Regions from separate parts of the Roseovarius sp. BRH_c41 genome, predicted to be linked through region 1. Evidence: riboswitches for the same ligand, from Rfam matches in the RefSeq annotation. Region 1 holds a riboswitch; each other region holds the start of a gene.
What was found. Region 1 has a riboswitch for thiamine pyrophosphate ahead of VR71_RS09975 (ABC transporter ATP-binding protein). Riboswitches for the same ligand answer to the same signal wherever they lie in the genome.
Positions count from the first base shown of each region.

Region 2: another riboswitch for thiamine pyrophosphate. It lies ahead of thiD (bifunctional hydroxymethylpyrimidine kinase/phosphomethylpyrimidine kinase); the one in region 1 lies ahead of VR71_RS09975 (ABC transporter ATP-binding protein).
Region 3: another riboswitch for thiamine pyrophosphate. It lies ahead of thiC (phosphomethylpyrimidine synthase ThiC); the one in region 1 lies ahead of VR71_RS09975 (ABC transporter ATP-binding protein).

Region 1 is NZ_LADY01000029.1:23,457-25,718, reverse strand. It holds gene VR71_RS09985 (GGDEF domain-containing protein) at 1-27, opposite strand, end outside; gene VR71_RS09980 (heme NO-binding domain-containing protein) at 24-626, opposite strand; TPP riboswitch at 754-853, shown strand; gene VR71_RS09975 (ABC transporter ATP-binding protein) at 904-1,629, shown strand; gene VR71_RS09970 (TenA family protein) at 1,642-2,262, shown strand, end outside.
Region 2 is NZ_LADY01000059.1:32,460-34,721, reverse strand. It holds gene VR71_RS17960 (FAD-dependent oxidoreductase) at 1-198, opposite strand, end outside; gene thiD (bifunctional hydroxymethylpyrimidine kinase/phosphomethylpyrimidine kinase) at 195-989, opposite strand; TPP riboswitch at 1,035-1,136, opposite strand; gene VR71_RS17950 (MmgE/PrpD family protein) at 1,248-2,262, shown strand, end outside.
Region 3 is NZ_LADY01000037.1:177,001-179,262, reverse strand. It holds TPP riboswitch at 875-996, shown strand; gene thiC (phosphomethylpyrimidine synthase ThiC) at 1,110-2,262, shown strand, end outside.

The DNA of each region.
Region 1 (2,262 bases):
GCACAGCACCTGATCGCGATCCGTCATGGCGCCCCCCCTCCGGCCCCCAGAACAAAGGCGCGCCCATGGGCAAACCCCTCGTCCAGAAGCCGAATTTCGAGGATCTCACAGGTTCCGGCCTCGCCCTGATGCTCGACCACCGCGAGCGCGCCGTAGTCATCCGCCATCGCCCGCAAAAGCCCGACCACCACTGGCCCGAAACGCGGCCCATCCCCTTCTGGACAGCCGACATGCAGGCGGTAGAGCCCGCCGCCCTGATCGAGCAGTTCCAGGGCGGGCAAGTCGAGGTCAGAAACCGCAAGGCGCGCGCGCTCTGGCAGGTCATCAAGCGAATGCAGGAAATCGACAAAATCCACCCCGCTGAACCGTAACAAGCGGCGCAACGCCTCGGTCGCCGGATTGGAGACCAGATAGGTGCCGATATCCTCAAGCAAGTCGTCGCGCCCGCGCGCAAGCCGCGTGCCCACCGCCGCAAGCACCTGCGCGGTCACCTGCGGCTCGTAGATCATCATCGATTCAAATTCGGTCAGGCCCATATCCAATCGCCGAATCGTGTCAATCCACACATCGCGCCCATAGGTATCCCTGACAAATCTCTCGATGGCGCGGTTGACCAGCCCGTGCATGACACTCTCCCCTCAGATGGCGCCAGCCTGACAGCCAAGTCCTAACAAGCGCTGAACATCTAAAATGCAGGGTATATTCCATGCGCCACCGCAGCCTTGCCAACGGCAAGACGCATTGCTACACCTGACATATCCGTTGGGGTGCCCGCTTGGGCTGAGAGGCGAAGAGCCAACCCATCGAACCTGATCCGGCTTGCACCGGCGGAGGGAACGGAGACCGCGCAGCCTTGCGCCCTTCTTCCCCTTAGCCTGCGGCCCAAGCTTGAAGAGGCCGCGCATGACCGCACCGCCCAGTCTGACCCTCGATGGCAGCGCCAGGATTGGGGCTGTGCCGGTCTTTGGACCGCTGCGGCTAACCCTGAGGGCCGGGCGCATCACCTGTCTGCTCGGACCGTCCGGCGTGGGCAAGACGACGCTCTTGCGCCTGATTGCCGGGCTGGACGAGGTGACAGAGTTTGCCGGGACAATCGCGGCCTCGGACGGTCTGCCGCTTCCGGGGCGCATGGCGCTGATGGCGCAGGGTGAAATGCTGATGCCCTGGCTTGATGTGCTGGGCAATGTGACGCTTGGGGCGCGGCTGCGCGGCAGACCGCGCGACATTCTGCGGGCGCGCGAGATGCTGGCGCGGGTGGGGCTGGCGGATCATGCCGACAAGCGCCCCCATGCGCTTTCGGGCGGGCAGAAACAGCGTGTGGCGCTGGCGCGCACGCTGATGGAGGATCGCCCCATCGTCCTCCTCGACGAGCCGTTTTCGGCGCTGGATGCCCGCACCCGCGCGCAGATGCAGGATCTCACGGCCACGCATCTGACGGAGCGCACGGTGCTGATGGTCACGCATGACCCGGCCGAGGCCGCGCGCATGGGACACGCCATCCATATCCTGACCGAGACCGGGCTGGAGGATGTGACGTCGCCTTCTGCCCCGGTGCCACGCGCGGTGGATGACCCCGAGACTTTGGCCGCGCAGGGCCGGCTCTTTGCCCGCCTGCGCGCGCCCGCCTGAAAGGAAACAGCCATGCGCCCCACCGACCATCTCAAATCCCTTGTGGCCGAGGACTGGCAGGCCGCCACCCGGCACGCATTTACCGACCAGCTTGCGGCGGGCACGCTGCCCGAGGCGCTGATGCTCGCCTATCTGCAACAGGATTACCTCTTTATCGAGGATTTCGTGCGGCTCTTGGCCTCTGCCATCGCCCATGCGCCCAGCCTGCCGGATGCCATACCGGCGGCACAGTTTCTGGGGCTGATTTCAGGACCGGAGAATACCTATTTCCTGCGTGCGATTGACGCTTTGGGCGGCACTGTAGAGCCGCCCGCCGCCGCCCATCCGGTGACAGCCGAGTTTCAGGCGCTGATGCGCGCGGCGGCAAGATCAGGGCGCTATGCGCAAATGATCGCGGTGCTGAGCGTCGCCGAATGGACCTATCTCGACTGGGCCAGCCCACATGCGGACCGCGCCACAGACCTCCGCTTTTGGTTCGGGGAATGGATCACCCTGCACAGCGGGCCGGGGTTCGAGGGCGTCGTGGCCTATCTGCGCGGCCAGCTTGATCAGGTCTGGCCTATCCTCTCGCCCGAGGATCAAGCTGCCGCACAATCCGCCTTTGTCACAGCCACAAGGCTGGAGCGCGCGTTC
Region 2 (2,262 bases), on a different contig from region 1:
CAGGCGGACTACGGGTTCTTCTGCACTGAATCCTTCACAAAAAGGCGCAAGCATACCCCCCGCCCACCAAGAACATGCGGTTGGTCCCGGCTCTGGCGCAGGATCACGCAGGATCACGCGCGCGCCTTGTGCGATCAACTCTGTGGCAACGCAGAGGCCCACGATCCCCGCCCCTCGTATGGTGATCGCCTTGCTCATGTCCAGATCTCGTGAAAATGATGCACCGGGCCATGTCCTTGGCCGATCTCCAACATGTTGGCGGCCAGAATCGCCCGATGCAGCCAGATATGTGCGTTCTCTACCGCTTTGTGCAATGTTAGGCCCTTTGCGAGCCCCGCCGTGATGGCAGAGGACAGAGTACATCCCGTCCCATGGGTGTTGCGCGTGGCGATACGGGGCGCGTCGAACCTCACCACCCCGTCAGAGATCAGCCAATCGCTGCAAGTGTCGCCGCGTCCGTGTCCACCCTTCATCAGTACCGCTTGAACACCCATGTCGCGCAGGCGCTGACCTTGAGCTTGCATCTCAGCGTCATCCTCAGCCTCTGAGGCGCCAAGAAGGCTCGCGGCCTCGGGTAAATTCGGGGTCATTAGATCGGCACGCGGCAAAAGTAGCGCGATCAAAGCCTCTCGGGCTGCATCCGGCAAGAGCTTTGCTCCGGATTTGGCAACCATGACCGGATCAAGCACGATCGGTCCAGAGTACGCCACCAGAGCCTCTGCCACGGTCTCGATCAGGCTGGCATCGCCCAACATGCCAATTTTGATACAATCGACCCTGATATCGCCCAAAACAGCAGCGATCTGAGCGGCAACAACGGCATTCGGAACGGGATGCACATCGGTGACCGCACAGGTGTTTTGTGCGGTCACGGCGGTGATCACACTGGCGCCATAAACACCCAGGGCCGAAAAGGTCTTGAGGTCCGCCTGAATCCCCGCACCTCCGCCGCTATCGGAGCCCGCGATTGTCAATGCCGTTGCCACCATCGGCCAGTCCTCTCATGTCGAGCGAAACGGACTTGGGACGCGTGTTGCGTGCTGATGTCCGTTCCCTACGCCGGTATCAACCGGATCAGGTTCGATGGGTTGACGTAATGTCTCTCAGCCCGAAAACGGGCACCCCAACGGATGTTGCCAATAGCTAACAGCCGATTTCTTATGCTGCAAGAGGAGATTGCGGGATAGGACATGTCGCAAACAGGACTCAAGGCTTCGCGTAATCGCGTCAGGGTGAGGAAATGTTCCTTGCAGAAAGATGCCTTGATGTCCTTTGCTCCGGTGCCTCATCAGTTTGATAAGATCGCTGACTTTTCGCTTGATCCTTCGGTTTCCATTCCTGAGGCGGTGCTTGAACGGGCCGCATTACTGCTTGTCGACACACTTGGAGTTGCGGCGGGGGCGGCATCGCTCGACGTGAGTAGGATCGCGCGCGAGTTTGCGGTCGATTTTCACGGTGCGAGTAGTGACAAACACAGCGCAACTTTGCTCTTTGATGGTCGGCGCTGCGCGAGGCCGGGGGCGGCTTGGGCCTTGGCCACGCAGATTGACAATCTCGATGGGCATGATGGCTACAACCCGACCAAGGGACATATCGGCTGTGCCCTGGTGCCAGCGCTCTTTGCCTATGCCGAGCAATCCTTGGATCTGACCGGGCGGCAGGCGCTCACAGCCCTTGCCGTGGGCTATGAGATAGCCGCACGGGCGGGCGTCGCGCTGCATGCCACCACCGCTGATTACCACACGTCGGGGGCATGGAATGCATTAGGGGTCGCGACACTGGGGGCACATCTTCGGAGGCAAACGCCCGAGGTGTTGCGTCAGGCCATGGGTATCGCCGAATACCATGGGCCGCGCAGTCAGATGATGCGCGAGATCGCCAATCCCACCATGCTGCATGATGGGTCAGGAATGGGCGCATTGGTTGGGATTTCGTCTCTGATACAGGCCGAGCGTGGCTTTATCGGCGCGCCCGCCATCACGGTCGAAGGGGCCGACGTGACGCATATTTGGGGAGATTTGGGACAGGATTGGACGCTCTTGCGGAACTACATTAAGCCCTATCCAATCTGTCGTTGGGCCCATGGTGCGCTCGAAGGCGTTCGCGTGCTGATGGTCGAGCACGCGGTTACTGGACCCGAAATCGAGACGCTTGAGGTTGCAACCTTTGCTGAATCTGCTGCGCTTTACTCCGGACTTCCCACCACCACCAGCGAGGCACAGTATTCGCTTGGCTTTGCTCTCGCGTCCTTGTTGGTTCATG
Region 3 (2,262 bases), on a different contig from region 1:
CGATCAGATGCCACCTGTCCGATAGCGGCAGGTGGCATCGACGCCGAAAGAAACCTGCGCAACCTTAACTGAGATTGCAGGTATACGAAGACCATTGGCGCTGTGCCATTCTTTCTTGGACGCAAACGACTTGGGAATGTACAAAACGTAGTGGTTCGGCGACCAGCTTTGCAATACATAGCTGCCCGTCAAGTGCTGCGGCTCGTATGGCAGCTACTTGACGTGCGCCCTGCACCCCCTCCGCCTCGGCCAATGCGTCGCGCAACTGGAAGAGCGTGATGTCCGGGTCTTGGGCAACCAGCTCCTCAAGGAATGCACGGTGTGGTGCCAGCTTGCCCTGACCGCGTGGACGCCCCCGAGGGGCCGGGGCCGAATTTCCTCTGGTTCTGACCTGTCGTGCCCATCGTGCGCCTGTGGCTGGCGAGAGTTTCAGACGTAACGCCGACGCCCGCCCGCTTAACCCATCTTCAATCAGTCGCTGAAATCGCACACAAAGCGCCAAAGGCAAAGGTGCTGATATGACCCATCCTCCCACTCAGGATGGATCACATTCAAGACCAATTGGGCATCCCCCGCGACTCAGGTTTCACGCGAAACGCTCTAAACCAGCGGACGCGTCCCCGCCGGGACGTATGACGCGGATAAGGCCGTCACTCTGAATGCACTGATCAGCGAAACGAGTGCGAGGACCACTTAGGCCGATCCGACCATCCGACGCCAACATGCGGCGACCCATGGAGGTCGACCGCGGAGAGAGCCATGAACCTGGCGCGCGTGAAGGCATCAATTATAAAACTTGACCAATGCGATTAGAGAACTTCAGAGGAGGCACTCCATCCACAGGCTTGCCAGCCGGGTTTTTTGAAGATAACCACAATGTACGCAGGGGAGTCCCAACCGAGGGACTGAGAGGCGGCTGGCCCGCTACGGGCAGTGTCGCGACCCTTTGAACCTGATCCAGTTGACACTGGCGTAGGAAGCTAGGGCGCGTGATTTTGCCGGTAAGGGGCATATCCCGTGGTCTGAACCGGGGGCTCTGCGATGCTCTCATGCCTCCCCAGCCGCGCGCATCTGGTCTCTTTGCAGAACGTGACTCGAGGAGCACCATCATGAACGTCCCGACCCAACGCATCACCCCAAGCGTGACCACCGGGCCCCTGCCCGCCTCCAGAAAAATCTATGTCAACGGCCAGTTGCATCCCGAAATCGCGGTGCCGATGCGCGAAATCTCGACCCACCCGACCGCTGGCGAGGCCCCGCTTGCCGTCTATGACAGCTCTGGTGCCTACACTGATCCGGACCTCACCACCGACATTCGCCAGGGCCTGCCGCCACTCCGCCGCTCTTGGATCATGGCGCGCGGGGATGTGGAGGATTACGAGGGCCGCCACATCAAACCCGAGGATAACGGTTTTGTCACGGGCGACCGGCTGGTACCGGAATTTCCGGTCAAACCCCAGCCGCTGCGCGCCAAACCGGGGGCTGCCCCTACCCAACTCGCCTATGCCCGCGCAGGCATCATCACGCCCGAGATGGAATTCGTCGCCATCCGCGAGAATCAGCTGCGAGAGCTGACACCCTGCCACCGTGACGGCAACGACTGGGGCGCCAATATCCCTGATTACGTCACCCCGGAGTTTGTCCGGCAGGAAATCGCGGCAGGCCGCGCCATCATCCCGGCCAATATCAATCACCCCGAACTTGAGCCGATGATCATCGGGCGCAATTTTCTGGTCAAGATCAACGCCAATATGGGCACCTCCGCCGTCACCTCCTCGATGGAGGAAGAGGTGGACAAACTGGTCTGGGCGATCCGCTGGGGGGCGGACACGGTGATGGATCTCTCCACGGGCCGCAACATCCACAACACTCGCGAATGGATCATCCGCAATTCCCCCGCGCCCATCGGCACCGTGCCAATCTATCAGGCCTTGGAAAAGGTGAATGGCATCGCCGAAGACCTCACGTGGGAGGTGTTCCGCGACACGCTGATCGAGCAGGCCGAACAGGGTGTGGATTACTTCACTATCCACGCTGGCGTGCGTTTGCATATGGTGCCGATGACCGTGGACCGGGTAACGGGGATCGTCAGCCGTGGCGGCTCGATCATGGCCAAATGGCGCCTGCATCATCACCGCGAGTCGTTCCTTTATGAGCATTTCGAGGAGGTCTGCGACATCTGCCGCCAATATGACGTGAGCTTTTCGCTTGGCGACGGGCTGCGCCCCGGCTCGATCGCCGATGCCAATGACGCCGCGCAAT